DNA from 3 places in the Kocuria sp. CPCC 205297 genome. Region 2 is predicted to be linked to each of the others. Evidence: riboswitches for the same ligand, from Rfam matches in the RefSeq annotation. Region 2 holds a riboswitch; each other region holds the start of a gene.
The links. Region 2 has a riboswitch for S-adenosylmethionine ahead of RF650_RS10295 (methylenetetrahydrofolate reductase). Riboswitches for the same ligand answer to the same signal wherever they lie in the genome.
Positions count from the first base shown of each region.

Region 1: another riboswitch for S-adenosylmethionine. It lies ahead of RF650_RS02870 (cobalamin-independent methionine synthase II family protein); the one in region 2 lies ahead of RF650_RS10295 (methylenetetrahydrofolate reductase).
Region 3: another riboswitch for S-adenosylmethionine. It lies ahead of RF650_RS12820 (LLM class flavin-dependent oxidoreductase); the one in region 2 lies ahead of RF650_RS10295 (methylenetetrahydrofolate reductase).

Region 1 covers NZ_JAVKPY010000002.1:276,615-287,017, forward strand. Annotated here, with positions in the region: gene RF650_RS02865 (MFS transporter) at 1-129, opposite strand, end outside; gene RF650_RS02870 (cobalamin-independent methionine synthase II family protein) at 481-1,692, opposite strand; SAM riboswitch class I at 1,707-1,793, opposite strand; partial or broken gene RF650_RS02875 (3-hydroxybutyrate dehydrogenase) at 2,043-2,791, shown strand; gene RF650_RS02880 (IclR family transcriptional regulator) at 3,004-3,807, opposite strand; gene RF650_RS02885 (CoA transferase subunit A) at 3,960-4,754, shown strand; gene RF650_RS02890 (CoA transferase subunit B) at 4,751-5,428, shown strand; gene RF650_RS02895 (acetyl-CoA C-acetyltransferase) at 5,425-6,615, shown strand; gene RF650_RS02900 (DUF2243 domain-containing protein) at 6,766-7,290, shown strand; gene RF650_RS02905 (cytochrome c oxidase assembly protein) at 7,290-8,171, shown strand; gene RF650_RS02910 (short-chain fatty acid transporter) at 8,231-9,337, shown strand; gene RF650_RS02915 (NAD(P)-dependent oxidoreductase) at 9,417-10,181, opposite strand; gene RF650_RS02920 (MFS transporter) at 10,237-10,403, opposite strand, start outside.
Region 2 covers NZ_JAVKPY010000010.1:6,403-16,805, reverse strand. Annotated here, with positions in the region: gene RF650_RS10340 (prenyltransferase) at 1-637, opposite strand, end outside; gene RF650_RS10335 (lycopene cyclase domain-containing protein) at 627-1,028, opposite strand; gene RF650_RS10330 (lycopene cyclase domain-containing protein) at 1,025-1,390, opposite strand; gene crtI (phytoene desaturase family protein) at 1,390-3,018, opposite strand; gene RF650_RS10320 (phytoene/squalene synthase family protein) at 3,015-3,914, opposite strand; gene RF650_RS10315 (polyprenyl synthetase family protein) at 3,926-5,212, opposite strand; gene RF650_RS10310 (MarR family winged helix-turn-helix transcriptional regulator) at 5,209-5,715, opposite strand; gene RF650_RS10305 (fructosamine kinase family protein) at 5,888-6,757, opposite strand; gene RF650_RS10300 (thermonuclease family protein) at 7,125-7,973, shown strand; SAM riboswitch class IV at 8,834-8,950, shown strand; gene RF650_RS10295 (methylenetetrahydrofolate reductase) at 8,995-9,984, shown strand; gene metE (5-methyltetrahydropteroyltriglutamate--homocysteine S-methyltransferase) at 10,182-10,403, shown strand, end outside.
Region 3 covers NZ_JAVKPY010000017.1:18,328-28,730, reverse strand. Annotated here, with positions in the region: gene RF650_RS12850 (succinate dehydrogenase cytochrome b subunit) at 1-521, opposite strand, end outside; gene RF650_RS12845 (DUF3995 domain-containing protein) at 667-1,185, opposite strand; gene RF650_RS12840 (AMP-binding protein) at 1,195-3,327, opposite strand; gene RF650_RS12835 (ABC transporter permease) at 3,440-4,405, opposite strand; gene RF650_RS12830 (aliphatic sulfonate ABC transporter substrate-binding protein) at 4,402-5,451, opposite strand; gene RF650_RS12825 (ABC transporter ATP-binding protein) at 5,456-6,259, opposite strand; SAM riboswitch class I at 6,267-6,358, opposite strand; SAM riboswitch class IV at 6,487-6,601, shown strand; gene RF650_RS12820 (LLM class flavin-dependent oxidoreductase) at 6,679-8,106, shown strand; gene RF650_RS12815 (SdpI family protein) at 8,392-8,784, shown strand; gene RF650_RS12810 (alcohol dehydrogenase) at 9,441-10,403, shown strand, end outside.

The DNA of each region.
Region 1 (10,403 bases), on a different contig from region 2:
CGCCTGCGCATAGATGAAGAAGTCGTACCACTCGATGGTGGTGCCCACGAGGGTGCCCGCAAGGACCTTGCGTTCTTCTCGGGTCATGGTGTGCGCCAGCTGAGCGGGCGCTGAGGTGGTGGATGCCATGTGGGTCTCCAGGATCGGCGGACGCGGGGTCCGTGGGGTGCCAGTGGCGGAGTGGATCAGGGGAATAACCGACCGATTGGTCTCGAAATAAGTGTACGAAAGAATGTGAAGCGCACCACACGTTTCGTGTATTAAATCGTATATTTTTCCCGGGCCGTTCACCCGGGCGGGCAGCATGTCGGCCGTTGTGACGCGTTCATGACACGGCAACGCCCCCTCCCGCCGTGCCGCACCGTGGAAGGTGCGGGTGCAGCGGAAGGGGGCGGGCGGCGTCGTCCGGGAAGATCGGGGAACCGGAACGGTCAGCGACGCGGTGGGACTAAAAGCTGCAGGACCAGCCGCGCGGCCTGATCAGAACAGGCGCTCGGACGCGATCCGCGCACCCTCCACGAGGGACTCGAGCTTGGCCAGCGCGATCTGCGGGTGCAACCGCCCGCCCAGACCGCAGTCCGTGGAGGCGATCACGTTCTCCTTGCCCACCACGGACGCGTACTGCTCGATCCGGTCCGCCACGAGCTCGGGGTGCTCCACCACGTTGGTCGAGTGCGAGACGAAACCGGGGTAGACCACCTTGCCCTCGGGCAGCTGGTGGTCCTTCCAGACCTTCCACTCGTGGCCGTGGCGCGGGCTGGACGCCTCGAAGCTGTAGCCCTGCGCGCGGATGGTGAGCATGAGGTCCACGAGGTACTTGAACTCGAGGTCCGTGGTGTGCGGGCCGTGCCACGAACCCCAGCACAGGTGGAAGCGGATCTGCTCCTCGGGGAGGTCGCGCAGTGCGTAGTTCAGCGCGTCCACGCGCAGCTGGGTGAAGGCCAGGTAGTCCTCCACGGTGGGCTCGGGGTTGATCTGGTCCCAGGACTCGGCGATCGAGGGGTCGTCGATCTGCACGGTCAGTCCGGCGTCTACGATGGCCTTGTACTCCTCGCGCATCACGTCCGCGCACGCGTAGACCAGTTCCTCGTCCGTGGCGTAGTACTCGTTCTTCACGCGCGCGCAGGAGCCGGGGGACAGTGCCGCGACGAAGCCCTGCGTGGCACCGTTCAGAGCCATCGCGTCCTTCACGCGGCGGATGTCTCCGGCCACCGCCTCCTGACCCGTGTAGGTCAGCGGGCCCGTGATCTTGGGCTGGGAGACCGTGTTGCGGTGCACGAGCACGCCCGCTGTGGGGTCCTCATAGGCATCCCGGAAGCGCTCCCGGTCGCGGCGGTCGGGGAAGCTCGTGAGCACGATGTGTCCCGGGCTGGAACGGTGCTTCTCGCCCTCGTTCCACCGGTCCTCGTCTGTGGGGGTCAGCCCGCCCAGTCGGTGGAACGAGTAGTTCCACCAGGCCCCGTAGTCCACGGCGCCGGACGTGGTGTGGCCGTACTCGCCGTCGTTGACGATGTCGATGCCGATCTCGCGCTGGGTGCGCACGATCTCTGCGACGCCTTCGTCGAGCGCCTCGCCCAGCTGGGAGAGGTCGATCTCGCCCGCCTGGAAACGGTTGTTGGCCTTCAGCAGCTCGGGCGTGCGAGGCAGGGAGCCCACGTGGGTGGTCTGGATGCGATCGGTGTTCAAGGGCATGGCTGTGCTGTTCCTTTCCATCGGTCCTGGCGTTAGCACCGGTGTCACCCCGGTTGCTGCGGCTTCCACGAGCCAGATCTCTCGGCCGCTCTGGATGGGTACTGCTCCATCCAACAGCATCGCGAGGAGTGGACGCCAGTTGTGGCGTGTCGGACGACGACGCCGCTCCCCGGGTTCCTCCTGCCCGGCCCCTCGGGCTCGGGTCACCGGGGCTTCCGTGACCGGGCGGCCCCCGGTGCGGGCCGTGACTCGTAGCTGGTCCGGGGTGGTCCGTTCCGGATCGTGACCCGGCGGCCCCCGGGGCGTAGCGTGACGCGGTAGGAGAACCGTCCACGCGCAAAGAGGCTGTCATGGAGCAATCACTCGGGGGGAAGAAGGCCCTGGTCACCGGTGGGGCCAGCGGGATCGGCCGCGCCGCCGTGCAGGCGTTCGCGGACCGCGGCGCCCATGTGGTCGTCGCGGACATCAATGAAAAAGCCGCTCAGACGACGGCCTCCGAGGTGGGCGGGGAAGCCTGGGTCTGGACCTCTCGGACACCGCCGCGCTCACCGAACTGAGCCTGGACGTGGACATCCTGGTCAACAACGCGGGGATCCAAAAGGTGGCACCCGTGCAGGACTTCGACCCCGCGGACTTCCACCGCATCCTCACGCTCATGCTCGAGGCTCCGTTCCTGCTGATCCGTGCCGCACTGCCGCACATGTACGAGCGCGGATGGGGCCGGATCATCAACGTCTCCTCCATCCACGGTCTGCGCGCGTCCGCGTACAAATCCGCGTACGTCACGGCCAAGCATGGGCTCGAAGGGCTGTCCAAGACCGTGGCCCTGGAGGGCGCTGAGCACGGTGTGACCAGCAACTGCGTCAACCCCAGTTACGTGCACACCCCGCTCGTGGACAAGCAGATCAAGGACCAGGCCGCGACCCACAGGATCCCCGAGGACCAGGTGATCGAGAAGATCATGCTCACCGAGTCCGCGATCAAGCGCCTCGTGGAACCCGAGGAGGTTGGCGAGCTCGTCGCGTTCCTGGCCGGCCCGTCCGCGGGCATGGTCACGGGTGCGTCCTACGCGATGGACGGTGGCTGGACGGCGTCCTGAGCGCGGGGCGACGTCGCCGCGTCCACCCTCGCTGCCGTTCGGTGTCGAGGCAATGGCCCGCGTTCCACGGCCCCTCTCCGGCCAAGGCCCCGAACATCTGCGTCCCGAAAAAACACCCGCAGTCGCACAACGCATGCGATATCGGGGCACAGATGTTCCGGGGTGCAAGGACGCGGGGTCTGACGGTACGGGACGACGCCGCTGCGTCCGGTTCACACGGTCGTGGCCCCCGCGCGCAGCGCCGTGGAGAGCTTGTGGGCCTGGTCCAGCAAAGCCGCCCCGAGACGGGGTCTGCGTTCCGCGGTGAACCGGGGTTCGATCCCCGTCAGGGAGAGTGCGTAGCGGGGTTGGCCGGTCGCGTCGAACACCGCGGCCGCCATGCCCCACGAGCCCTCCACAATACGTCCGGGGTTCAGGGACCAGCCGTCCTCCCGGACCTGGGCGACGAGGCGGCGGACGTGAGCGTCGTCGTGCTGTGGACCGAGGCGCGTCCGCTCCTCCCGGGTGTCCGCGAGGGCGGTCTCCAATTGGTCCGGGGGTAGGTGACCGAGGATCGCGAGTCCCGCGGAGGCCACGCCCAGGGGCAACCGCAGGCCCTCGTAGAGCACGTGCGAGCGCACCGGGAACGCCCCCTCCACCCGGGCCAGGCAGATGACCTCGTTGCCGCGGCGAGCGGAGAAGAACGCGGACTCGCCCGTGGCCTCGGCGAGCCGCTGCAGGCACGGGGTCGCGAGGTCCTGGGCGGGATAACGTTGGGCGGCCACCGTGCCCAGGATGTGCAGTTCGGGACCCAGGGCCCAGTTGCCGTCCTCCGTGCGGTCCACGAACCCCTCGGCGGCGAGCGCTGCGAGCAATCGGTGCGCGGTGGGCCGGGTCAGCCCCGTGCGGTGGGCGATGGCCGCGGTGGATCCGGCTGACTCCCCGGATGCCACGGCCTGCAGGATCGCGGCGATCCGGGAGACCACCTGCGTGCCCTGCGGGGAGGGCTGCGGGTTCCGGGATTTCTGCGGGGTCATGCACGCTCCTGCGTCGGGACGTTCACAATATGGACAGACTAGCGACAGTTTTTCAGATTGTGATCCCTTCACCGACGATTACGGGTGAAGCATTGACCAAAATGTGGTCACTTTCTAGCCTGAGAGGCAGATCACGCACTGGAGGGGTGACCATGTCCAAACTCAGGGACAACGTGGCCGAGTTGCTCGCCGAGACGCTGCGGGACGGGATGACCGTGGCGGTGGGCGGTTTCGGACTGTCCGGGATCCCGCGGGACCTCATCGAAGCGGTCCGGGACAACGGAGCCAAGGACCTGACCGTAGTGTCCAACAACATGGGCGTGGACGGCAAGGGGCTCGGTCTGCTGCTGGAGAACAAGCAGGTGAGTAAGGTGCTGTCCTCGTACGTGGGGGAGAACAAGGAGTTCGCCCGCCAGTACCTGGAGGGTGAGCTCGAGGTCGAGTTCAACCCGCAGGGCACGCTCGCCGAACGGCTGCGCGCGGGCGGTGCGGGGATCCCCGCGTTCTACACCGCCACCGGTGTGGGCACGCGCGTGGCGGAGGGGAAGCCCACCGCGGAGTTCGACGGGCGCACCTACGTCCTGGAACGCGGGATTGTCGCGGACATCGCCCTGGTGCACGCGTGGCGAGGGGACACGGACGGCAACCTGATCTACCGGCGGACCTCGCGCAACTTCAACCCGGTGTGCGCCACGGCCGCACGGATCACGTTTGCAGAGGTCGAGGAGATCGTGGCCCCGGGCGAGTTGGACCCGGACCACATCGTGACCCCCGGGGTCTTCGTGCAGCACGTGGTGCAGTACTCAGGGGCGCCCAAGGAGATCGAGCAGCGCACCACGCGACCGAGGCCCGCGGCGTCGTCGTCGGAGGGCGGAACGGACGTGCGGACCGGCGGTGGTGCCGTCCGAGGCACTGGCAACGGCGGAGCGGAAGGAGCGGTGGCATGAGCTGGACGCGTGATGAGATGGCGGCCATCGCGGCGTCGGAACTGCATGACGGCGACTACGTGAACCTGGGCATCGGGATCCCGACCCTCGTGGCGAACAACCTGCCCGAGGGCGTGAGCGTGGTGCTGCAGACCGAGAACGGGGCGCTGGGCATGGGCCCGTTCCCGTACGAGGGGGACGAGGACCCGGACCTGATCAACGCCGGGAAGCAGACGATCACCCTGCAGCCGGGGGCCGCGATCTTCGACTCCGCGATGTCCTTCGCGATGATCCGCGGTGGACACGTGAAGATGGCGATCCTGGGGGCCATGCAGGTCTCGCAGCGCGGCGACCTGGCCAACTGGATGATTCCCGGCAAGATGGTCAAGGGAATGGGCGGGGCCATGGACCTTGTGACCGGAGCACCTCGTGTGCTGGTCTTGACGGAACACGTCGCGAAGGACGGCTCCGCCAAGCTCAAGCGGGAGTGCGATCTGCCCCTGACCGGTGTCGGGGTCGTGGACCGCATCATCACCGACCTGTGCGTCTTCGACGTGGAGGAACACGGGCTGGTGTTGCGGATCCTCGCCCCGGGTGTGACCGAAGAAGAAGTAGCAGCCAAGACCGAGGCCGAATACCGGGTTGAGCTCGTGGACGTCACCCCGGACTCCGTGCCCGTACAGGAGGAGAAATGACAGAGAACGCCAATGACGTGGTGATCGTCAACGGAGCACGCACACCCCAGGGCAAATTGCTGGGCGCGCTCGCGGACCTGAGCGCCGTGGACCTGGGCGCGCACGCGATCAAGCACGCCGTGCAGCGCGCGGGGGTCTCCCCCGAGGACGTGGACTACGTCTATATGGGCAACGTGGTGCAGGCGGGCACCGGGCAGAACCCGGCCAAGCAGGCCGCGGTGAAGGCCGGACTGCCCAAGACCGTCCCGGCGGCGGCCCTGAACAAGGTGTGCCTGTCCGGTCTGGTGGCCGTCACGGAAGCGGCGCGAATGCTGCGCCTGGGTGAGGCGGACGTCGTCGTGGCCGGCGGGATGGAATCCATGACCAACGCGCCGCACCTGGCCCTGGGCGCCCGCAAGGGCAAGTCCTACGGGGACATGCGGCTCGCGGACTCGCTCGCCCACGACGGGCTCGTGGACGTCGAGAAGGGCGTGCCCATGGGTGAGCTCACCGAGTCCGGCAACGGCGAGCGTCAGATCGACCGCGCCGAGCAGGACGCGGTGGCCGCGCGCAGCCACCAACTCGCGGGCAAGGCCCAGCAGGACGGGATCTTCGCGGACGAGATCGCGCCCATCGAGGTGCCCCAGCGCAAGGGCGATCCGATCACGGTGTCAGAGGACCAGGGCGTGCGCCCGGATTCCACCGCGGAGGGCCTCGGCAAGCTGCGCCCCGCCTTCACGAAGGACGGCGCCATCACCGCGGGCAACTCGTCCCCCATTTCCGACGGCGCTGCGGCCCTCGTGCTGACCACGCGCGGCTACGCGGAGGAGCACGGACTCGAGTGGCTCGCCGTGGTGGGCAAACCCGGTCAGGTGGCCGGTCCGGATACCTCCCTGCACTCCCAGCCCTCCCGGGCCATCGAGCACGCGCTCTCGCGGTCCGACTGGACCCTGGAGGATCTGGACTTCATCGAGATCAACGAGGCGTTCGCGGCCGTGGCCGTGCAGTCGGTGCGCGACCTGGGCGTGGACCCCGAGAAGGTCAACATCCACGGTGGTGCGATCGCCCTGGGCCACCCCGTGGGGGCCTCGGGCGCGCGGATCGCGCTGCATGCCGCTTTGGAACTGGCGCGGCGTGGCTCCGGCAAGGCCGCCGTGTCCCTGTGCGGTGGCGGCGGTCAGGGTGAGGCGTTGTTGTTGAGCCGTTGAGCCGTTGAGCCTTGAAGGTGGGTCACGTCCGTCCCGGACTCGGGGCGGGCGTGATCCGCACCAGAGGCGGCCCGGCTCGAGCCGGCTGACCGGCCCGGGTGCTAGCCGGGGGCGGGCGGCCGGGGTGATCGAATGGATTCAGGAGGAACCATGGCGCACACGGCATCCACACCGGACTCGACATGGTCGGAGGGCCCTGGATCAGGGGGCGGGCCTGTTCCGGACCCCCGGCGCACCCGCAAGCGGGCGGCGCTGTCCGGGTTCCTGTTCGGATGCGGTATCGCCGCCTCCATGATCGACTTGTTCATCTTCCACCTGGGCCTGCAGTGGCACCACTTCTACGACCTTTCCACGCACGAGGTGGCTCTCGTGACGGACGGGTTCTTCCACGCCTTCGGGTGGTTCATCACCATCTGGGGTCTGTTCCTGCTCGCTGACGTGCGCCGACGGGGTGGGGTGCACTGGCCCCACTGGATCGGGGCCGTGATCCTGGGCGTGGGGACCTTCCAGCTCTTCGATGGCATCGTGGACCACAAGCTGCTGGGCATCCACCAGATCCGCTACGGGGTGGACATCCTGCCGTACGACCTCGTGTGGAACGGCACCGCGGTGATCCTCATGCTCATCGGGTTCGTGGTGCTGCGGCGCGGCGCGCGGGCCTATCGGACCCGCTGATGTCCTCGGACCACGCCCACCATGCGGATCACACCCGCCACTCGGAGACCGCCGCTGCTGTCGGATGGCCTGTGTTCGAGTGGCTGGTCGTGGTGGTGCTGGTGCTGGCTGCCGCGGGGTACGGGTGGTTGTTGTGGTCGGGCCGTCACAGGACGGGCCCGAGTCCGTGGCGTCCCGTGAGTTTCTACGTCGGCCTGCTGGGCGTGGGGGTGGGCCTCGTGGGGCCCCTCGCCCACGCCGGGCACACCAGCTTCACCGCTCACATGGTGGGGCACCTGTTGGTGGGCATGCTCGGACCCCTGCTGCTCGTACTGGGCACGCCCGTGCGGGTGGCGCTGCGCGGGCTGTCCACCGCCGGGGCGCGCCGGGTCTCGCGGGTGCTGCGGTTCCCGGTCGTCCGCTGGGTCACGCACCCCGTGGTGGCCGCGATCCTCAATGCCGGCGGGTTGTGGTTGCTCTACACCACCGCGCTGTTCCACTGGATGCACGCCTCCGCGTGGGGCCACGCGCTCGTCCACACCCACATCTTCCTGGCCGGCTACGTGTTCACGGCGGCCATCGCCGGACCAGACCCCGATCCGCATCGTTCGTCCTTCCGGGTGCGTGCCGTGGTCCTGGTGCTCTTCATCGCGGCGCACTCGGTCCTGGCCAAGTGGCTCTACGCGCATCCGCCCGCGGGAGTCGCGCCCCACGACGCCCACGTGGGCGCGCAGGTCATGTACTACGGCGGCGACGTCGTGGACGTCCTGCTGATCGTCCTGCTGTTCCTGGGCCACCACCGGGCCACGCGCCCGCGCCCGGCAACCGATCGCATGTACCCAACCCTGATCCAGATCGGAGAACCACCCGTGTCCCGCCACCACCGAGAGCCGTTGTCATGAGCACCCCGGGAACCCCGCAGGCCACCGCCACCCGGTCCGAACCGCCGCTGGCCCGCGTGATGCGGCCGCTCAACACCGCCGTGGAGAGGTTCATCCCCTCGGCGCTGATCTTCGCCATAGTCCTCACCGTCCTGGTGGCCCTCATGGCCCTGCTGCTGACCGATTCCGGGCCCGTGGCCGTGATCCAGGGATGGGGCACGGGACTGTCCGGGCTGCTGGAGTTCATGACCCAGATGGCGCTGGTGCTGTTGCTCGGTCATGCCCTGGCCAGTACCCGGCCCGTGCGCGCCAGTCTCGGCAAGTTGGCCTCGGTGCCCCGCTCACCCCTGCGCGCCTACGTCTTCGTGTTCGTCATCGCTGCGATGGCCTCGCTCATCACATGGGGTTTCGGCCTGGTGATCGGCGGTCTGCTCGCCCGGGAGGTCGCCGCGGAGTTCGCGCGCAGGCGCCAAGCCGTGAGCTTCCCGATGCTCGTGGCGTCCGGGTTCTCCGGGTTCGTGGTGTGGCACATGGGGTATTCGGGCTCCGGCCCACTGACCGCCGCGACCCCGGGCTCGTTCATCGAGAAGCAGGTGGGCCACATCATTCCCATCAGGGAGACCATTTTCTCGTGGTGGAACATCAGCGCGATCGTCGTCACCCTGAACATCGTGAACTGGATGTTCCTGGGGCTGATCTTCCTGTTGTCCCGCAACACGTTCGAGGTCATGGGCCTGGTCAAGAACGCCGCGTCGAACGTGGGGGACATCCTGCTGCAGTTCCCCCTGTACGCCGGGATCATGGGCATCATGACCGCCACGGGGCTGATCCAGGTGCTCTCCGACTCGATCGTCGCCGTGGCATCGCCCCAGACGCTGGGCCTGCTGGCCTTCCTGTCCGCAGGGCTGGTCAACTTCTTCGTCCCGTCCGGCGGCGGGCAGGTGGCCATCCAGGCACCCATCCTGTTGGACGCCGCCGCCCGCCTGGACGTGGACCCCTCCGTGGTGATCATGGCCGTGCCCTACGGCGATCAATGGACGAACATGATCCAGCCGTTCTGGGCCCTGCCGTTGCTGGCCATCGCGGGACTGAAGATCCGGGACATCCTGGGCTACACGACCGTGGTGTTGTTGGTCTCCGGGATCGTCTTCGCCGCCACCATGCTGGTCGTGGGCGCGGGGGTCTGAGCGCGTGTCGTGTTCCGGGCGCACCGCGGTCTCGGAGCACGACGGCGCTCGACGTCACCTCGCTGAGGTGGCCGGGGTGTCAGACCTCGTCCGGGTTCCAGCCCTGGACCTTGCCGTCCGGGGCCGCGTACTTCACGATCAGGCTGCAGTCCAGATCCCCGTACCCCTCGTCGATCAGGCGCTGGAAGCGCTGGGCCGCGAGTTCGGCCGCGGGGAGGTCCACGCCCGTCTGCTCACCGGCGGACATCGCGAGCCCCACGTCCTTGGCGGCCAGGACGGAACCCTCCGCACACGCTTCGAGATTGACGAAGAGCATCATGTTGTTCACGATCTTGGCCGATTGCCCCATGCCCGGCCCGCCGGTGTGCACGATCCGACCCGCCATGGGAGTGATGACCTGCTCGGCCCGGGCCACGGTGTCCTTGTCGCCCCCGATCATGAACGTGAGTGTTCCCGCCGCAGCACCGCTGATCCCGCCCGAGACCGGGGCGTCCACGAACGCGAAACCCTTCTCCGCTGCGGCCTTGTGCAGCTCCAGGGCGGTTTCCACGTCGATCGTGGAACTGTCGATGAGGAGGGCGTCCTTCGGGGCGAGCGCCAGGACGCCCTGGTCGCCGAGGTAGACGGCGCGGGAGTGCTCGCCCTTGGGCAGCATGGTGAACACCACCTCCGCACCCTCGAGGGCTTCGGCCATGGAGGAGAACGTCTCCACACCGCCGTCCCGCGCGGTGGCCATGGCCCGCTCGTCGAGGTCGAAGCCGCGCACGGTGTGACCCGCTTCGACCAAGTTCGCAGACATCGGGGATCCCATGTGGCCCAGTCCGATCCAGCTGATGACGGTCATGATGTCGATCCTTTCGTCGTGCCCCGAGGGTGTCGTCGGTCGCGCGTCGCGGGGTTCAGGCGCCGTGGTGCGCGGCGCGTTCTTCGTCCAGGCGGCGGCGATCGGCGTCGTCGACCGACTGCAGGGAAATCCCGCGGGTCTCACGCAGCGTGATCACGGCGAAGAGCGTGATCACGCACGCGATGGAGATGTAGATGGAGATGGGGACCCACGAGTCGAACT
Region 2 (10,403 bases):
CCCACACGGTGGGCCGGGCCCCGAGCACCGTGGCCACGGACGCGAGTCCGCCCTCCCGGTCCGGGACCACGTCCTGGACCGCGCCGAACATCTGGGAGGCCATGCCCCACAGGAAGAACCCGATGAGCAGCGCCCACAGTCCCGGTGTGAACGTGGCGCCCGCCAGCGTCAGGCCGTAGACCGCGGGCGAGACGAAGTGGGTGGCACTCGTCATCGCGTCCACGAACGGGCGTTCCTTGAACCGCAGCCCGGCCCACGAGTACGCCACCACGGCGAACAGCGAGACCGCGAGCACCGCGATGGACACCCAGTTGCCCGTGGCCACCGCGTACCCCAGGAGCACCAGGACGAAGGGCACCGGGACCAGGCACGAGGCCAGCAACACGGGGCGCTGCGCCGCACGGTCCACCACGGCACCCTCCACACCGCCCTTGCGGGGATTGCGCAGATCGGACTCGTAGTCGAAGACGTCGTTGATGCCGTACATGGCCAGGTTGTAGGGCACCAGGAAGAACACCGTGCCGAGCACCACGAGCCACCACGGGATGCCCCCGGTCAACAGCACCGCCGCGGTGAACGGGTACGCGGTGTTCACCCAGCTCAGGGGGCGCGAGGCCCAGAAGAGCTTACTCAGCACGGACTCCCCTTTCCTCAGCCTCCGGCGTTCGGGCACCGCGAGCGCCGCGTCCGTCGCCGGCACGACGTTCTTCACGGGCACCGCGTTCTTGGCGGGCACCACCGAGCAACAACCACAGCGCCGGCAGCAGGAGCACCCCCGCGAACGGGTACGCGAAATCCTCGAGCGGGGCCAGTCCGATCTGCACGCCGGAGATGTTGTGCTCCGTGTAGGTCATGATCCCGGCGGCGATCATGAGGTTGTCGAAGATCGCGGTGAGCACCCCGAGCAGCACGAAGGACGCCACCAGGGATCCCCAGAACAGCCCCCGCGGGCGCCGCACGAGCACGGCCACGAGCAGCACCACTGCCGAGATGCCCAAGAAGATGAAGTTCACGCTCCAGTACGTCACGCTCCGTGACCTCCTCGCAGTTCGGACGACGACGCCGCGGTGCCCCGCCGGTCGCGCAGCCACCGCCACAGCACGGGTGCCCCGAGCACGTAGATCATGGTCTGGTAGCACAGGAATGCCAGGAAGAAGACCTCTTCGAGGGGCAGTTCGGGGGCCACCAAGATCCCCAGGGTCAGCGAGTTCTCGCCGTGCCAGAACAGCCCGTTGACGATCCCCACAACGTCCCACGCGAGGAAGAACAGGACCCCCACGACGAGCACGAGCCACGCCCGCAGTTTGTGCCCCGACCAGAAGTAGAGGTTCCACCGCCGGTCGATCAGCGCGTAGCACCCCAGGAACACGAGCAGCATGAGCAAATACATCAGGACACCCCGCTGTCCTCGCGGATGGCGTCCCACACCACCTGGGATGAGATCAAGCACATGGGCACGCCGATCCCCGGGCGCACCGAGGACCCCGCGTAGAACAGGCCCCGGATCCCGGGATCGGTCACACCGGGGCGCAGCATCGCGGACTGGCCGAGCGTGTGACCGGGGCCCAGGAGGGAACCGCGCCACGCGTTGAACTGGGCGACGAAGTCCCCCGGCCCGTACGTGCGCCGCACCACGACCCGGGACTCGAGATCCGGGATCTTCGCCCAGCGGGCCAGTTGCGCCATGGCCGCGTCCGCGACCCGCTCGACCTGTTCCGAACCCGGTTCGTGGCGTTCCGGCGTGCTGATCCCGCCGCGACCCCACTCGGGGACGGCCGGTGCGGGCACCAGGATGAAGAGGTTCTCGTCCCCCTCGGGCGCAGTGGCGGGGTCCGTGGCCGACGTCATGGACACGTAGATCGAGGTCTCCTCCGCGAGCTCCCGCCCGGTACCGATGCGCGCGAAGTTGTCGTCCCAGTCCGCCGTGAACAGCAGGTTGTGGTGGGCCAATTGCGGCAGTTTCCCCCGCACGCCCAGGCACACGAGCACCCCGGACGGGCCCGGGTCCCGGCGCTTCCACCGCGATTCCGGGGCCCGGTACCGCTCGGGCAGCAACCTGGTCTGGATGTGGTGCAGGTCCGTGGCACCCACCACGAGATCGGCGGGCACGGTGGTCTCCGCACCGTCGGCCGCCGTCCGCGGCGCATTCGAGGCCGATGACGTCGCGCGGTAGCGTACGCCGCGCACGGAGCCGGCCGAGCGACGTCGTGAACGGGCGGCCGCCACCTGGGAACGCACGGAGCGCGGTGCCCGCTCGACGTCGATCCCCGTGACGGTCGCCCCGGTCACGATCTCGACCCCGGCCGCGCGCACCAGCTCGGCCATCGCGTCCACGAGCGCGCTGAACCCACCCACGGGGTACTGCACTCCGTCCGTGAGATCGAGGTGACTCATGAGGTGGTACATGGCCGGAGCGCTCGAGGGCGAGGCGCCCAGGAACACCGCGGGGTACCCCAGGATCTGGCGTTCCCGCGGATCGGTGAACCGCTGGTCGATGTAGCCCTTCATGGACCGGGTCAGCAGTGTGCCGAGCCGCGGGAGGTTCTTGAGCACCTGCGGGGTCATGAGCTCACGGGGGTGCGCGAAATCCGTGTAGAGAAAGTACTTCTTGGCGAGCTCGTAGACCTCCGCGCCGGAGTCCAGGTACATGCGCAGCGCGCGGGAGGATCCCGGGTCCAGTTGCTCGAACAGTTCCTCCGCGTGCCCGCTGACCACGTCCGTCGGTGGCTCGTCCAGGTGCTCCTCGAAGAACGTGCGGTAGCCCGGGCTCAGGGTGCGCAGGTCCAGTTCTGCTGCGGCGCTGGAGCCCATGAGCCGGAACCACCGGTCGATGACCTCCGGCATGAGGTACCAACTGGGGCCGGTGTCGAACGAGAAGCCCTCCGCGGACCAACGCCCGGAGCGCCCACCCAGGATGTCCTGTTGTTCCAGAAGGGTCACGCGGTGCCCGTCCTGGGCGAGCAGCCCCGCCGTGGCCAGGCCCGCGAAACCGCCGCCGATCACCACCGTCCGTGTCATCGTGTCACCACCGAATCCGAGAGGGAGCGCGCCGCGATCCGCAGTTTCACCGCGGTGGGCACGCTGATGCGTTGTCTGGTCAGTTCCCGCGCGGGGACGCGTTCGATCCGCCGGGACAGTTCCGTGAACAGTCCGTGCGCAATCAGGACCGCCCGGCGAGCGCGCCGGTCCAGGGCCAGGATCCCGGGCATCGCGGCGTCGAGATCCGCATTGAGGTCCGCGAGCAGCTGCGTCTTCTGGGTCTCGTCCAGGTGGGCGGGGTCCGCGCCCGGGAAGTACGTGCGACCGAGCTGGTCGTGGTCCGCCCCGAGGTCACGCAGGAAATTCACCTTCTGGAAGGCCGCTCCCAGCCGCCGGGCCGTGGCCCGCAGCATGGCCCGCTGCTCAGGGGTGTCCGCCCGTGTGCCGGGCATGTCCATGAACACCTCGAGGCACATGAGTCCCACGACCTCCGCGGAACCGTAGATGTACGACTCGAGCGACGCGCCGTCGTGCTCGGCCACGTCCAGGTCGGCGCGCATGGACGCGAAGAACGGTTCGGTCAGCTCCCGCCCGAAACCGTGACGGCGGGCGACGTCCGCGAAGCCGTGGATCACCAGGTCCGTGGCGAATCCCGTGGCCAGGGCCGAGTTCACGGCCGCCTCGTACCCGTCCAGGGCGGTGCGCACGCGGGCGGCTTCGAGACCCGCGGCGCCCGCGGTGCCGTCCACGACCTCGTCCGCGACGCGCACGAGCGCGTAGATCCCCGCGATGTCCCGGCGCACGGCGGGCGGCAGGGTGCGGCACGCCAGCGAGAAGGATGTGGAGTACCGGCCGATGACCGACCCGGAGGCCGCGAGGGCCGTGGCGGTGTACAGGCGAAGCGACACGAGGGGCGGCGCGTCCGAATCCGGCATGGGGGTCCTCACTACGAGTGTCTGTTCAGGACGTGGTGGCACAGCGCGACGAGCTGATCGCGCTGCGCCGCGGGCAGGGGCAGTTCGTCCAGGGTGGTCCGGGCGCGGTCCACGAGATCCGTGGCCAGTTCCACGGCCACGTCCTTGGCGCCGGAGGCCGTGAGCGCTTCCCGCGCGTGATGCACCGTGGTGCGTTCCGCCGCCAGGTCCTTGAGGACCCGGCGGACCGTGGGTACCCCCATCCCGTGGGCGGTGAGCACGGTGGCCTTGCCCGAACGTAGATCCGCGTCCACCGATTTGCCGGTCAGTCCCGGGTCACCGAACGTCCCCAGGACGTCGTCCACCACCTGGTACCCCACGCCCAGCATGGCGCCGGCCTGGGCCAGCCGCTCCGCGACGTCCGCGGGAGCACCCGCGAGCAGTGCGCCGGCCCGCAGCGGGGCCTCGAACGAATACGTGGCGGTCTTGAGCCGCTCCATGTCCAGGATGTCCTGCACCCCGGGGTGCTCGGCGCCGAAGCGATGCAGGGACAACAGCACGTCATCCAGCTCCCCGGCCGCGGAGGCGGTCACGGCGTCGAACACCACGTCCGCCACGGCGCGACACCGCGCGAGGTCCGATGCGCACGTGGTCGCGAGCCGCAGTGCCCCCGCCAACAACAGGTCCCCCGCGAGGATCGCCGCCGAGGCCCCCGCGTGTTCCGCTTCGTGCTCGGGTGCGCCGGCGCGGGCCGCGTCACGGCGGAACAGCTCTCCCACCGTGGGCATGCCCCGGCGCAGCCAGTCGCGGTCCACCACGTCGTCGTGGACCAGTAGGGCCGCGTGCAGCATCTCGAACGACGCCGCCAGGCGCACGCACTCGGGGTCCGGCACCTCTGTCTTTCGGTCGCCCGCCGTGTGGTTCCCGTCTCCGGCCGCATCGCGCACACCCGGCGTCTCCGCGGCATCCCCGGCGTCCGGCGCGACGAGCGGGTCAGGCGCGCTCGATCCATCCCCCGCGCCCCCGGCGAAGGAAGACCACGCGATCCACGTCAGTCGCGGTCGGATGAGCTTGCCGCCCACCATGTGCTCGCGCACCCGCTCCCACAGCACCCCGAAACCCGGGCTCGTGGGAACTCGATTCGCGGGGGCCGCGAAGAACGCGTCCAGCTCTTCCCCCACGGCGGTGCGGAAACGGCGCCAGGCGGCGTCGTCGGCGGGGGCGACACTCGGGGAGGCCCCAGGATCGGTAACGGACGGGATCCCGGGAGCCGCTCGGTGGGATTCACGGGACCGGGCGGTGCGTACGCGTTCGGTCATGACCCACCCGCCCCGGGATCGTCCTGGGACGCCTGGTCCGCGCGCCCACGCAAGTCTTCCAAGTACTCCTCCAGACGGGACTCGGTACCTCTCAGGAACCGGAGGACGGCCTCACGCCCGGGCTCGTCCAGGGCGTCGAGCTCGTCCTCGACCATCCCGATTACCGGCACGACGTGCTCCCGGGTCCGCTCCCTGGACGAGGTCACCGCGCGCACAGTCATCCGGCGTCGATCCCCCTCCACGGGCTCCCGGACCACATGACCCGCGCGCACCAGTCGGTCCACCACCGCGGTCGCGGAGGCCGTCGTGATGTGCAGCGCGTGAGCCAGCTCCGTGGGCCCCATGGAATGGACTATGAGCATGGCCATGGCCGCGTAATCGGTTCCCTTGAGCCCCAAGATGCGGCGGATCTCGTACGCGATCTCCGCGTTGAGCACGACCACCCGGCGCAGCGCACGCGACTGCGGGCTCACCGGCCCGTACCACGTTGCACTGCTCTCCATCGCGTTCCTCGCGTTGTGGATAACTAGACAATCTAGTAAACATCATGCTGCACGTGCGGGGGACGTGTCCACCCATGTCACGCGGGTGGAAAACGTTGTCCGCACCCGCCTTGTCGCGGTCATCGGCCGAGAACGCCCTGTCCTCAGCGGGTGATGGACGCGCCCCGTAGTGTCACATCAGACTGCGCAGGGCCCGCAGGACCGCCCCGCCGTAACCACCGTCGAACCTGATCGCATGCACCAGCAGCGGCGGCAACTGGTACCACGGCACCCGGTCGTGCCAGCCGTCCGCGAGGGGGTAGACGTCGTCGTACGCCGCGAAGCATTCCCGCCCGAAACCGCCGAAGAGCTGCATCATGGCCAGGTCGTACTCGCGGTGTCCGTAGAACGAGGACGGATCGATGAGCCAGTTCGTCCCGTTGCGATCGACCACGCGGTTGCCTGCCCACAGGTCACCGTGCAGCAGGCTCGGTGGCTCGGGAGGGCCCGCGAGTTCGTCCGCTCGCGGCGCCACGCGCGCCAGCAGGTCCGACGCCGCGAGGTCCAGGTGTCCCGCGTCGATCGCCGCGCGCAGTAACGGCTCGATGCGGCGGTGCAACAGGAAGTCGGCCCAGTCGTCCGTGGGCGTGAGATCCACCGGGAACGAGCCGATGCGTTCCGGCAGCTCCGCCGAGAGCCACCCGACGTGCGGGGCTCGCGCGCGGTGGATGGCCGCGAGACCGGCCCCCATGCTGCGTTCCGTGGCACGGTCCTGCCGTCCGGGACCCTCGTCGATCCACTCGAGCACCAGGGCCTCATCGCCCACGTGATGCACCCTGGGCACCCGCACCTCGGCGGGGGCGACGGCGCGCAGCTCCTCGAGTCCCGCCGCCTCCAACGCCAACACGCCCGCCGGGGCACCCGGCATGGTCTTGGCGAACAGGGGCCCGTCCGGGGTCTCGAGCCAGTATGCGTGGGCGGTGTCCCCGCCGCTCAGGGGACGGGCATCGCTCACACGCAGGTCCGCGACGATCTCACCGGGAAGCTCATCGATGGTGGCCATGCGTCTTGTCTACACCATGCCGCACAGCGCACCACCCCGCGCCCACCCGCTGCCCCGAACGCATCCCCCGCCCGACACCTAGCTCCGCCTCACCCCCCCCCTCTGCTTTTACTGAGCTAAAGCAGTTTTGAGGCACCCCCAGGTGCTTTTACTCCACTAGGCATCACGTGACGCGACACGGATCGCCGATCCCTGCAGGGTGAACACCCTCTGGCACAATAACGTCGTTGCAAATGCACCGACATGATGCCGGGTGCTTCCTCCGAGACCCGGGACCGCGATGCCTGCCGAGACCATTCACCATCCTGCCCGCCGCCGGTGGGCCGCCGGTCCGAGGGCCCGTGCGAGCACCGTCGTCCTGGCGAGCTTGTTCGCCCTGACCGCGTGCGGCGGCGCCGCAGAGTCCGCGCCCACCCCGGACGACTCGGTGGCCACGGTGGAACGCGTGGTGGACGGGGACACCCTGGACGCCACGATCGCGGGGAAGTCCGCGCGGGTGCGGCTGCTGAACATCAATACCCCGGAGGTCGCGCGGGACGGTCAGCCCGGCGAGTGCCTCGCGGACGAGGCCACGGCCAAGCTTGACGACCTCCTGCCCAAGGGAACCACGATCCACCTGGACTACGACGTGGAACGCACGGACCGCTACGGGCGCACCCTCGCCCGAGTGACCCGCGACGACGACGGGTTGAACGTCAACCAGGCACTCGTCAAGGCGGGCCTGGCAACGCCCATGACCGTGGGCGCCAACAGCACGTACCGGCGAGAGATGGACAGCGCGTACAACGTGGCCCAGGCCATGCAGGTCGGTTTCTTCGACCCGAAGCAGGACTGCGCACCGCCGGGGGAATCCGCATCCCCCGGCACCACAACTTCGAGCACCGCGAGCCCGAGCGCGACGCCGAGTCCCACCCCGTCCTCCACACCCACTCCCACGCCGACGCTCGAGGCGCCTCCCGCGGTCGTGGAGGACGAGGTCGCCGTGGGCGATCCGGCACCCCAACCCAATCCCGCTCCGCAACCAAGCTACAACTACGACCCCGCCCCCGCGCAGCCCGCGGCACCTCAGCTACCGGCCGCGCCCCGGGTACCTGCTGCCCCGCAGCTGCCGGCGGCACCCCACGTGCCCCCGGCTCCCGAGAGTGATGGCGGCTATCCCGGTTACACCGGCCCCCGGTGCTACGAACCGGGAGGCAAGGTCTGGCACCCGTGCTGAGTCGCTGATGACACGCCAAGGCGCGCCCAACCGATCGGTTGACCGGGTGGGCGTCCCTGCTTTTCGCCGCGCTTTCGTCACGCGGGTGCACCGGCGAGCCGCCGGATGCACGGCGGCCCGAACTCAGGGTTCCTGCGTGGACGACGTCGATCCCGGCAGGTCCCGGGGGTCGTGACGACCGGGGTTGGCGGTCGCGCTGCGCAAGGGGGACGGCGTCGTCCGCGGCGGGCGTGATGCCGTAGATGACCGCCATGTTCACACCCGGGGCCTGCCCCGACAACGGGCCGGCGGCGATCCGCAACGGAGTGCCATGTGCGTCGCGCGCCCCGGGGAAAGTCCCCAGCGTGGTCTCGTGCGTGGGGATCGCGGGGCTCGCGATGCCGGCGTCGGGCCGCAGCGACAGCATCAGGACCTTCTCGTGGCGGGCAACCCGGACGTCCCTCGTACGGTACTCGGGGGTGGAGGTCGCGGACGGAGCCACGGTCCAGTTCGTCGGGTATCGGAAACTCGTGGTCCCGCCCGGGGTCGTGAACGTCTGGGTGAGTGCCCCGGCCGTCACCGCCGCCTCGCTCGCGGTGGGCGTGGCGGTGACGGAGGGCGACGGCGTCACACTGTCCTGCTCCGAGGCTTCCGCGGTCGACGGCGCGACGGCTATCGAGCGCAAGACCCAGTTCTCGGCTCCCAACTCGGGCATCTTCATGTCCTGCACGTCGTGGGGCAGGATGACCACGGCAGGGCCCAGGTGCCCCCGTGCGGTCCAATCCGCCCGCTTGGGAAGACGAGCGCGGCGGGAGGCCGGCGGTTCCGTCATCGTTCGTGGGCCGCGTCGCGGGGCTGTGCTACGCTTACTCGTAACAAAGGATCATGAGTCCCGGCGCGAAGCTCTGGCTAGCCGGGCGGCAACCCTCCAGCTGTAGTGGGGTGCCCCAGATGAGGATCCGGCCGCCGCGCAACCGCGTGGTCGGCAAGTACGGCGCTCGGAGCTCGTCCTCCGGCGTCCTAAGGCCGGAGGATTTTTTATATGCCCGCACCCCTCGCAGCGTCAGAACCCGCGCCCGTGACTGGCCCGCCCACGGGGACGTCCTGGCTGGTCCGGCGCCCGCGCCGCTCCACGCTCGTCTCGTTCGAAGTGTTCCCGCCGCGGCCCACCGCGGACCCGGACACCGTGTGGCGCAACATCGACGCCATGGCCCAGGCCGGGCCGGATTTCTTCTCCGTCACCCACGGTCACGCCGGCCATCACGGCGTCTCCCGCGAGGCGCTGCGCCACCTGCGCCGCACGACCAAGACCCCGGTCATGGCGCACTTCACGTGCGGTGGCACGGACCGCGCGGGTCTCGAGCGCGCCGTGGACCAGTTGCTGGACGACGGCGTTCGCGACCTCCTCGCGCTGCGCGGCGACCCGCCCCTGGGTACCGGGGAATGGCGGACCCCCGCGGGTGGCCTGGGCCGGGCCTCCCAACTGGTGGAGCTGATCCGGGACGTCGAACGACGTCGCTTCGGCACCGGGTTCCGCCCGGGTCAGCGACCGCTGTCCGTGTCGGTGGCGTGCTACCCGTCCCCCGCGCGAGGCCGCGACTTCGAGGCGGATCTCGCGTCCCTGTGGGACAAGCAGGAGGCCGGCGCGGACTACGCGATCACGCAGGTGCTCTACGAACCCGAGGACTACGCCACGTTCCTGGAACGCGCGCGCTCGGAGGGCATCCACATCCCCGTGGTCGCCGGGCTCATGCCGCTGAGCAACCCGCAACGGTTGCAGCGCATGACCGAGATCACCGGGGTCCGGGTCCCGGAACGCCTCACCCGGTTCCTGCGCGCCGACACTCCTGAGGAACTGCGCCACCGAGGGGTCGCGGCCACCCTGTCCCTGATCGACGACCTCATGGATCTGGGCTGCGCCGGTTTCCACCTGTACACGTTCAACCGCCCCGAGGCGGCGCTGACCATCCTGGAGCACCTGCGGGTCCGGGATGCCGCACGCGAATACCGAGGCCGCAGCCCCGCGGCCTGACCGCCGCACCAGCCCCGACCGACCCGTGAACCGATCGTGTTGGCTTCGACCGCCACATCCGGGCAGGCCGAAAACCGTTCGTAGCGGCACCACCCACGCTGACGTTCCCCTTACCCCGCCGCGCCGGAGCACACCCGTTGCCGCGGCTCATCACACCCCCTAACCGCCATACCCCACACCAGCTCCGAGGAGTTCCCATGAGCACCCAGCCCGTCCCGTTCCCCGCCGCCACGATCCTGGGCTACCCCCGCATCGGCCCCGACCGCGAGCTCAAGCGCGCACTCGAGTCCTATTGGAAGGACCCGCAACAGCACCCCGCCACCACGGTGCTGGACACCCTCGCCCGGTTGCGTGAGCGCACCGCCACGCGATTGTCCGAACTCGGCCTCACCGCGGATCACGCTGTGCCGTCCGAGGGG
Region 3 (10,403 bases), on a different contig from region 2:
CGGTACCGTTGCGTCCCGCTCGGGGGAGGCGCGAGGGGGAAGCCACCCCGCAGCACCTTCTGCGCGGCGGCGCCCACCCGCCACGTGATGGGCCGGAGCGCATCCGCCACCGCGCGGCCCTCGGCGCTCATGGCCCGCAGCGTGAGCTCGGTTCCGGCCAACACATGGGTCGCAGCACTTCCGATCAACCCGATACGCACCACCCACAGCACGGAGTTGCGGGGCAGCACCGGCGCGCCCACCGTGCGAATGAACTCGGCGTACTCGTTGTAGTGGTCCCGGCCTAGGTAGACCTGCATGTTCCCGGCCATGTGCCCCACAGTGAACACGCTCAACACGGTGCCAGAGGCGGCCATGGCGAGCTTGAGGTCGGAGCTGTGGGTGTCCCCGAACATACGCTGCCAGGCATCGCCGGCCACGGCAGCAATCCCGGCAGTGACGGACGCGTCCGCGGGGGCGGTGGCCGTGCGGGTAGTGCCGGTGACGGGTCGCTCGGTCGAGGGCTGCGCGGCGGAATTCATCACTGAGCCATCTTAGAAGTTCCTTCGGGGCATAACAGTTCGCGGGGTCACACGCGGTCATGCCCGCAGATCAGGAAGAAGCCTGGGTGGTGGTCATCCGCAGTTGGTGGCGTGGGTTCCCCGGTCGGCTCCTTCGTGCGGATGTTCACCTCCCGATAAGTGACTCACGTGTGCCGTGCGGGCGCTTCCGCGCCGGCCGGGACCGCCACAGATGGATCAGCAGCGCGGCACCCCAGACCAGGAACAGTGGATCCCACAACCATGCGTGACCGATCATGGCTAGTCGCTCGTATCCGGTGGCCGGGCGGATGAGCCCGATGAGCACGGCATTGCTGATCACCGTGTTGGTCCCGCCGTAGACCACCAGGACCACGGCACCCACCCAACTTATGGCCCGCCAGAACCGCCGCCAGGGCACCCTGCCATAGGCTTCCGCCACTGGGATGACGGCTGCCATGAGCTTGAAAAGCGAAACCATGCCCAGCCCCAGCCCGACGGCCAGGGGTGCCTCGTAGGACAGCCGTACCGTCCACTGCCCCACGGTGTCCAGCAACCAGTGCCCGCCCAAAGCCCAGTAGAGGCTGAATCCGGCATGCACGACCCCGGCCGCACACGCCAACCAGACCCAGCCGCGACCGCCGTGGGATCGGGGCAACAAGCTCATGTGGTCAAGCTAAGCACGCCCTGCCAAGACCTCCGCGATCGCGTTTAGCGCTTCCTCGTTCTGCAGCGAGGAACGGTCGCCCAGCTGCTCGCCCTCGTAGAGCTGGGTCAGCAGGCGGCGCGTGATCTTCCCCGAACGGGTCTTGGGCAGATCCGGAACCACGATGACCTCGCGCGGTTTGGCGATCGGGCCGATCTCCCGGGCCACGTGCGCGCGCAGCTCCTCGCGGACCTCGTCCGCGGACAGCGATTGCGCATCCGCCGTGAGCACCACGCACGCCAAAATAGCGTGGCCCGTTACCGCGTCGCGGATCGGGGTGGCCCCGGCCTCCACTACGTGGGGGTGGGTCACCAGGGCGGATTCGATCTCGATCGTCGACAACCGGTGCCCGCTCACGTTGATCACGTCGTCCACCCGCCCCAGGATGTAGAGGTCGCCCTCGTCATCGGTGCGTGCGCCGTCGCCGGCCCGGAACCAACCGCGCTCGCCGTAGGCCGCCCAGTAGGAAGACAGGTAGCGCTGCGGATCGCCCCATACCGTGCGGGCCATGGACGGGCCGATCTTGTCGATCACGGCGTAACCCTGCAGGTTGGGGCCCACTTCCTCACCGGCCTCGTCCAGTACCCGCACAGATACGCCGGGGACCGCACGCGTAGCGCAACCGGGCTTGGGAGAGGTGTGCGCTGCAGCCTCGTCGAACGTGCCGGGACGGGCGAACTGCGGATCGTGCGGGCGCGGGGACGCGACGCACGAGCCCGTCTCGGACTGCCACCACGTGTCCACGAAGGGCACCTCGTCGCGGCCTACCTGGGCGCGCAACCAGCGCCACGCCTCCGGGTTGATGGACTCGCCCACGGAGCCGAGCAACCGGATCGAGGAGAGGTTGTAGACCGGGGGCAGCCCCTTGGGGAACGCGCCCATGAGCGAGCGGATCAGGGTGGGTGCCGTGTAGTAGTTGGTCACGCCGTAGCGCTCGATGATCTCAAAGTGGCGACCGTAATCCGGGGTGTTGGGCGTGCCCTCGTAGATCACCTGGGACACGCCGTTGACCAGCGGGCCGTAGATCTCGTAGGTGTGCGCGGTGACCCACGCGAGGTCCGCGGTGCACCAGTGCACGGTGGAGTCCACCTTGGCGGGGTCGTTCACGGCGGACAGCTCCTCCGGGCGCAGCACCCCGGACGCGTCGGGCACGTCCGGGAGCAGGTCGAACAGCAGGGCGTGGGTGTATGCCGTCTGCACCATGTATCCGCCCATCGTGTGGACCAGGCCCTTGGGCCTCCCCGTGGTGCCGGACGTGTAGATGATGAACAGGGGCGTCTCCGCGTCGAACGCCTCGGGCTCGTGGACGTCCGAGACGCCCGCGGTGAGCTCGTGCCACCACACGTCACGCCCGGGGGTCCACGGCACGAGTTCCTCGTCCTTGGAATGCAGGCCCCGGGTGCCGCGCGGCAGATCGGTGCGCCCGGGCCGGGACGTGCGGCGCACCACGATCACGTGCTCGATGCTGTTCTCACCGCTGCAGGCCTCGTCCGCATTGGTCTTCACGGGGACGACGGCGCCGCGCCGGTTCTGCCCGTCCGTGGTCACCAGGACCTTGGCTCCGGTGTCCTCGACTCGGAACTTGAGGGCTTCTGCGGAGAACCCGCCGAACACGAGCGAGTGGATCGCCCCGATGCGCGCGCACGCGAGCGTGATGATCACGGTCTCCGGGATGACCGGGAGGTAGATGACCACGCGGTCGCCCTTCTCCACGCCCAGTTCGAGCAGGGCGTTGGCGGCCCTGGACACCTCACGCTGCAGGTCCGCGTAGGTATAGACCAGGCGGTCCCCGGGTTCACCCTCGAAGTACAGGGCCACGTGCTGACCACGCCCGGCTGCCACATGGCGGTCCACGCAGTTGTACGAGACGTTGAGTTTCCCGCCTTCGAACCACGCGATCTCGGGCACGGTGTAAGTGGGGTTGCCGTCGTGGTCCTCACCCGTGCGCTGCGGCTTCTCGAACCGGTGAGCCGTGTGCCACGGCTGCGCCCAGTCCAGCCGCCCGGCCTGCTCGACCCAGAACTGCACCCGGGCGTCGTCGGAGATCAACGCCGGGTTCGGTGTGGGGTGAGCGGGGTCTGAGTACGAGTGCGTACCGGTCACGAGTCCTCCTGTGATGTCGATCCGAACGGTCGGTGTCTGTAACGGCCGGGCCCCCGGTCGAACGACCGGGCCGCGGTGGAACGGCGGGCGCCGGCGGGAACCGGGCGGGTTGTCACCTGGTTCCGGCCACGCTCCAGCGCTGCTGCGTCCACCGCTCGAAGATGCCGAGCAGGGCGTCCGTGAGCTTGCCCAGCACGGCCAGCAACACGATCGCGAGCAGCAACCGGTCCGTGCGGCCGTTGTTCTGCGAATCGGTGAGCAGGAATCCCAGGCCCATGGAGGAGCCCAATAGTTCCGCGGCCACCAGGAACAACCACGCCTGGGCCAGGGCCAGGCGCAGCCCGGAGATCACGGAGGGCAGCACCGCGGGCAACTGCACGGTGGTGAAGAGCTTGACCCCGCGCAGCCCGAAGGACCGTGCGGCTTCGATCAGGTGCCGGTCCACGTGGCGCAGCGCGGCGGACACCGTGGTGTACACCGGGAAGAAGGCGCCGATCGCCACCAGGGTCACCTTGGAGTTCTCCCCGATCCCGATCCACAGCAACAGCAGCGGTACCCACGCGAGGGACGGCACGGCGCGCAGCGCGCCGATCGTGGGCGAGCCGATGGCCCGCGCCCACGGGGAGAGCCCCAGCAACGCGCCGAGCAACAGCCCGAGCCCACTGCCGATCAGGAAGCCCACGATCACGCGCTGCGTGGAGATCCCCACGTGCAACCACAGGTCACCGCTGCGCAGCAGCTCCCATCCCGCGGCGAGCACCGCGGACGGGCGCGGCAACTGCACGGGGGAGAAGGTCCCGTTCGTGGAGAGGGTGTGCCACGCGAGCACCAGCAGCACGGGCAGGACGATCCCGATCAGCCCCAGGGCCCAAGGATTGCGCAGCGCGCTGGGACGCGTGCGGGAATCCGCCGCGGCAGGGGTGTCTGATGGGGGTGCGACGTCGCCGGGTGCCACCGCGCCCGTCTCGTGGCGTCCGTTGTCGTCGGACAGTGTGGCCACCGCAGTGACGCCAGCTGCTTCGGAGGACGCGCCGTCCGAGGACCGCGGTGCGGCGGAGGAGGTGTCGTGAGTGCTCATGAGGACTGCTTCCCTTCGATCACCTGGGCCACGGCGGCCGCATCGGCGTGTTGTGCGTAGTGCTGCTCCACGATGTTCGCGAGCGCCTCGTCCACGTCCTGCTGCGAGGAGACGTCCCCGGATTCCACCAGGATGGGCCCGACCCGCTCGAGCACCGCGAGCTGTTCGGGGCCCGGAACGGGGTCGATGTCCAGGTGGGTGCGCTGCCAGACCCGCCGGGCGGTGTCGCGATCGATGCTCGCGCCTTCCGCGAGGGTCGCGATCCCCTCCTCCGGGTGCTGCAGCGCCCACTGCCGCGCGTAGGCGTACGTGTTCACCACGTCCTGCGCACCCGTGGGATTCAGCTGCAGGAACACCTCCCTCGCGTTGAGGAACCCGTACGTGTTGAACTCCAACTGCCGGTGGAACAGCACGTCCCCCGCCTTCTCCGCGGCGGCCATCACGGGGTCCAGTCCGGACCATGCGGCCACCTGACCGGTGTCCAGCGCGGTGCGCCCGTCCGCGTGCTGCAGGTTCACCACGGTGACGTCCTGTGCGCTCATGCCCGCCGCGCCGAGGGACTGCAGGAGGAAGAAGTACGGATCCGTGCCCTTCGTCGCGGCCACGGACGTGCCCGCGAGGTCCGCCACGGTGCGCACGGGGGAGTCCGGGGTGCGCACGAGCGCGGACCACTCGGGCTGTGAGAACAGGTCGATCGTCCTGATCGGCGAGCGGTTGGCACGTGCGAGCAGTGCGGCGGAACCTGCCGTGGAGCCCACGTCCACGACCCCGGCGCGTAGCGACTCGTTGGCCTTGTTGGAACCGGCCGAGTACACCCACGTCACGGTCTGGCCGTGGGCGCCGGCGACCTTCTCGAGCCAGCCCTTGGCCTTGATGATCAGGGACAGCGGGTTGTAGGTCGCGTAGTCCAGGTAGATCTCGTGCGCGGAACCGCCGGCCACACCGCGGCCCGGACCTTCGCCCTCCATGACGCATCCGCTCAGGGGCAGCGCCAGCGCGGACAGGCCGAGTGCCTGCAGTGCGCGGCGTCGGGACAACTGCGCCATGCGCTCAGCGCTCCACGCCGAGCAGGGCCAACAGGTGGGCGCGCAGTGCGGTGATCTCACTGTCCTCGCGGGAGCGCGGGCGGGCCAGCTCGGGGGAGATGATCTCGGCGATGGTCGCGGGGCCCGTGGCCGTTTCCCGCGCGAGCACCACCACGTGATCGGAGAGCACCAGGGCTTCCTCGACGTCGTGGGTGACCATGAGCACGGTCGTGGGATCGGCGCGGTGCACGTCCAGCAGCAGATCCTGCATCCTGATCCGGGACAGGGCGTCCAGGGCCCCGAAGGGCTCGTCCAACAGCAGGACCCGCGGGTTCCGTGCCAGGGCCCGGGCGAGGGATGCGCGCTGTGCCATGCCCCCGGAGATCTCCGAGGGACGGTGATTCGCGTGGTGGGACAGGCCGACGAGCTCCAACAGCTGCGCCACCCGCCGCTTCCCCTCCTGGGCGGGAGTCCCGTGGGGCAGACCCAGTGCCACGTTGCGCGCCACGCTGCGCCACGGCAGCAACCGCGGTTCCTGGAAGCCGACGGCGCAGCGCGGGTCGATCTCGCGCACCACCGAGTCGTCGATCCGGACTTCGCCCTCGCTCGCCGTGCCGAGCCCGGCCACGGCGCGTAGCAGGGTGGACTTGCCGCACCCCGAGGGGCCCAGGACGGAGACGATCTCGCCCGGACGCACCGTGAAGGTCACGTCCCTCAGGACCTCGTGGACATGCGCTCCGTGGTGTGCGGGGAAGGACTTGCCGACCCGGTCGAAGGTGACCGCCGCGGCGTCGACGGCAGATTCCGGGCGCGTGAGGACATGGCTCAATTCATCAACTCCATCGTTCCTGGCATTAGCACCTTGCCCGCGTGGGGCTGGTTGCTGCGACGTCAACGAGCCAGGTCTCTCAGCCGCTCCGGATGGGAACCCCACCATTGAACGGGCCGGGAGCCCGCGGGTGCAAATCGTGTGACGCGCCGGGGCGTCGTCGTGACGTGCCGTAACCCCAGGTGTTTCCGAGGACCGGGGATCCCCGTTAGGATCGATGTCACAACGATCACGAGTGCCGACGTTCAGCCCTGGCTTGTCGGACGGCAACCCTCTCCCGTAGCGGGGTGCCCCAGGTGAGGATCGGGCCGCATGACACACCGCATGCGGCAAGTACGGCGCCACACAAGCGCGCTGGACCCGCAAGGTAGGCCGCCGTAGGTGGTGCACGGGGCGCGGGTCGTGTTCCTGCTGAGGGGCTGACCGAGATGAGCAAACGGATTTCCGTCAACGCGTTCGACATGACCTGCGTGGATCACCAGAGCTTCGGGTTGTGGCGCCACCCGCGGTCCCGGGCCACCGAGTACAACACCATCGAGTACTGGACGGAGCTGGCCAAGCTGCTGGAGCGGGGCAAGTTCGACGCACTGTTCCTCGCGGACGTGGTGGGCATCTACGACATCTACAAGAACTCCGCGGCTCCGGCCGTGCGTGACGGGGCCCAGGTCCCGGTCAACGACCCGTTCATGCAGGTCTCGGCCATGGCCGCCGTGACCGAGCACCTGGGCTTCGGCGTGACGAGCGCGGTGACCTACGAGCAGCCCTACACCCTGGCCCGCAAGTACGCCACACTGGATCACCTCACCAAGGGCCGCGTGGGATTCAACGTGGTGACCTCCTACCTTCCGTCCGCTGCGGAGAACCAGGGCCTGCCGCGCCAGATCGAGCACGATACGCGTTACGAGATCGCGGAGGAGTTCCTGGACGTGTGCTACAAGCTCTGGGAGGGCTCGTGGGAGGAGGACGCCGTGGTTCAGAACCGTGAGACGGGTGTCTACGCGGATCCCACCAAGGTCCATCCCATCCGGCACAGCGGGGAGCACTTCACGGTTCCCGGAGCGGGGCTCACGGCACCGTCCCCGCAGCGCACACCGCTGATCTTCCAGGCCGGCGCGTCCTCGCGCGGGCAGGCGTTCGCGGGTAAGCATGCGGAAGCCGTGTTCATCGGCGGGTTGCGCCCGGACCTCACACGTTTCGTGACTGACAAGATCCGCGACCGGGCTCAGGCCGAGGGCCGCAGCCGTGACGACGTCAAGATCTACGCGATGCTCTCCGTGGTCGTCGCGGACACGGACGAGCAGGCCCAGGAGAAGTACCGCGATTACCTGCAATACGTGGACCTGGAGGCCTCCCAGGCGATCATCGGTGGGTGGTCCGGCGTGGACCTGTCCCAGTTCGACGAGGACGAGGCCCTGAACTACATCAAGACCGACTCCATCCAGTCCTTCCTGACCCCGTTCACGCTGCAGTCCAAGGACAAGCAGTGGACGCGCGAGGAGATCGCCAAGCACTGCGCCCTGGGCGGGATGGGTGCCGTGCTCGTGGGCTCCGCACAGACCGTCGCGGATCAGCTCGAGACCTGGGTGGACGAGGGCGGCCTGGACGGCATCAACCTGGCCTACCACGTGAGCCCCGGTTCCTTCGAGGACTTCGTCGAGTACGTGGTCCCCGAGTTGCAGAAGCGCGGGCGCTACCGCACCGAGTACGAGGGCACCACCCTGCGCGAGTCCCTCTACGGCGGCGGCCAGCCGCGGGTCAAGGACACCCACCCCGCCGCGAAGTACCGCGGCGCGTTCGTGGGCAAGCCCTCCGTCGCGGACACGCCGTCCCGCGAGCTGGTGGGCTGACACCTCCCTCCAACGACGACGCCGCTCGCGCCCGGTCCCGCAGGCCCGGCAGGGCGGCGTCGTCGACCCCGGTCACCGTGACCGCCCCATCCCTGGCGATGCGGAAGAGAGCGACCCCGTCACGACCTTGTGTCAGCTGACGACGACCAGGATTCCCCACTGGGTCCTGCCCTGCGGCGGAGCACCTTGCGGTGGAGGCGTTCGCGGATGACGTCACCGGATCCGCAGTGCCCGGATCCGTGACGACCGTAGGGTGGGGGAAATGCCCGTGACCCGGAGGGAACCGTGGACGAGGACCTGCTCGGAGTGATCATGCTGTCGTTCAGCACGGTCCTGGTGTGCGTCGTGACCGTGGTGACCGTCAGGGCAGCGGCCGTCGGCTCGCTCGATCGCAACGGGGCCGTGGGCCTCCGGACCCGGCACACGCGCGCGTCCGACGCCGCGTGGTCCGCGGGTCACGCCGCGGCCCTTCCGAGGGTGCGGTGGTCCGTTCCCGTGGCCGTGTGTGCCGTGGTGGCGGCGATCGTGTTGCTCGTTCTGGGGCGGCCCGAATGGGGCATCGTCGCCGGGCTGGTGGGTGTACTGCTGCAGGGCGCGGTGCTGGTGTCCGCCGTGGGGCCGGCCAACCGTGCCGCTCGGCGGGCCGCGCAAAAGTCGGCTCCAGAACCCCGCGCCTGAGACTGGGGCGCATCAGCGGCGTCGTCGACGGCGCGGCGGGCGTAGGGGGGCACGACGGGGCGCTCGCGGGGGGGCCTTCGCCGGAATGGAGAGCGGCCGGTGCGGGTGGCCAGGTTGCGGGTCAGTGACTCGCTTCGAGCTCCACGAGCAGGACACCGGCGGCGGCCCAGATCCCGTAGCTGACCCCCAGGGGCATCCCCGCGGCGCAGCACCAGGGTGAGACACATGAAGGCCCCGGCGTACCCCAGCACCACCACGGCGTACAGGGCGGGTTGTCCCAGGGCCGCCTTGATGCTGAGCGTCGCGGTGACCTCCGGGAGGACGGCCCCGGCCAGGAAGAGCCAGGCCATGACGTTGCCCTGCCTCATCACACCCGGTCCCGGCGGTTGCGAACACCGGCGACGGCGCGGTCGGGCGCTGTGGCGCTACTCGGGCAGGAGATCAACGCCGGTGAGCCTATAGCGGCGGCACCCGGAGCCACGCCGTGTGACCGAAGTCGGGCGGCGGCTGCCGTTGACCGCGCGGGGCGCGCGAGCGTCGTCGTCGTCCCTCGAACCGACGGGAGCGAGCCCGTGGACAATTGACCCCGGCGGCCTAGAGTGGTGACACAGCTTACATGGTAAGGCGACTTCCACATACGCTACGAAGGAGTAAACATGAAGGTTTTCGCGCACACGGAGCCGGGTGGAGCAGCCCAGGAACTCGAGGTGGAACAGCCCGAACTGGAAGGCTCCGCGGTCATGATCCGCGTGACCAACTCGGGGGTCTGCCACTCGGACGTGCACTGCCAGGACGGGTACTTCGACCTCGGCAGCGCCGGGCGCTACGAACTGACCGCGGCGGGCGCGCAGTACCCCGTGGTGCTCGGGCACGAGATCGTGGGTGAAGTCGTGGCCGCGGGACCGGACGCCACGGTGACGCCCGGGGACACCAAGTACATCGTGTTCCCGTGGATCGGTTGCGGCGAGTGCCAGGCCTGTTCGGAGGACCGCGAGAACTACTGCAGCGGGAAGAAGCGCAACCTCTCGGTGCAGCGCCGCGGCGGCTACGCAGAGGAGGTCCACGTGCCGGACGAGCGCTACCTGGTGCCGCTGGGCGACATCGACCCGTCCTTCGGCGCCACGCTCGCCTGCTCCGGCCTGACCTCCTACTCAGCGGTCAAGAAGATCATGCCGCTGCCCGCGGATAAGCCCGTGGCCGTGATCGGCGCGGGCGGTGTAGGGCTGATGACCATTGCGGTGCTCAAGGCCCTGGGTCACGAGAACATCGTGGCCGTGGACATGAGCGAGGCCGCGCTGAAGAACGCCCAGGCGGTGGGCGCGTCCGCCACGGTGGCCGTGGGCGGCGAGGACCTCGTGGGCGACATCGTCCGGGTCGGCGGGGAGAAGATTGCCGCGGCCATCGACCTCGTCAACAACGGGGACACCTCCAACGCCGCGCTCTTCGCCATGGCCAACGGCGGGACCCTGGTCAGCGTGGGCCTGTTCGGGGGCCAGTACCAGTTCCCCACCGCGCTCACCGCGTTCAACCTGCTGAACATCCGCGGCAATTTCGTGGGCAGTCTTCCCGAACTCAAGGAGCTCGTGGCGCTCGCCCAGGACACGGATCTGCCCAAGCCG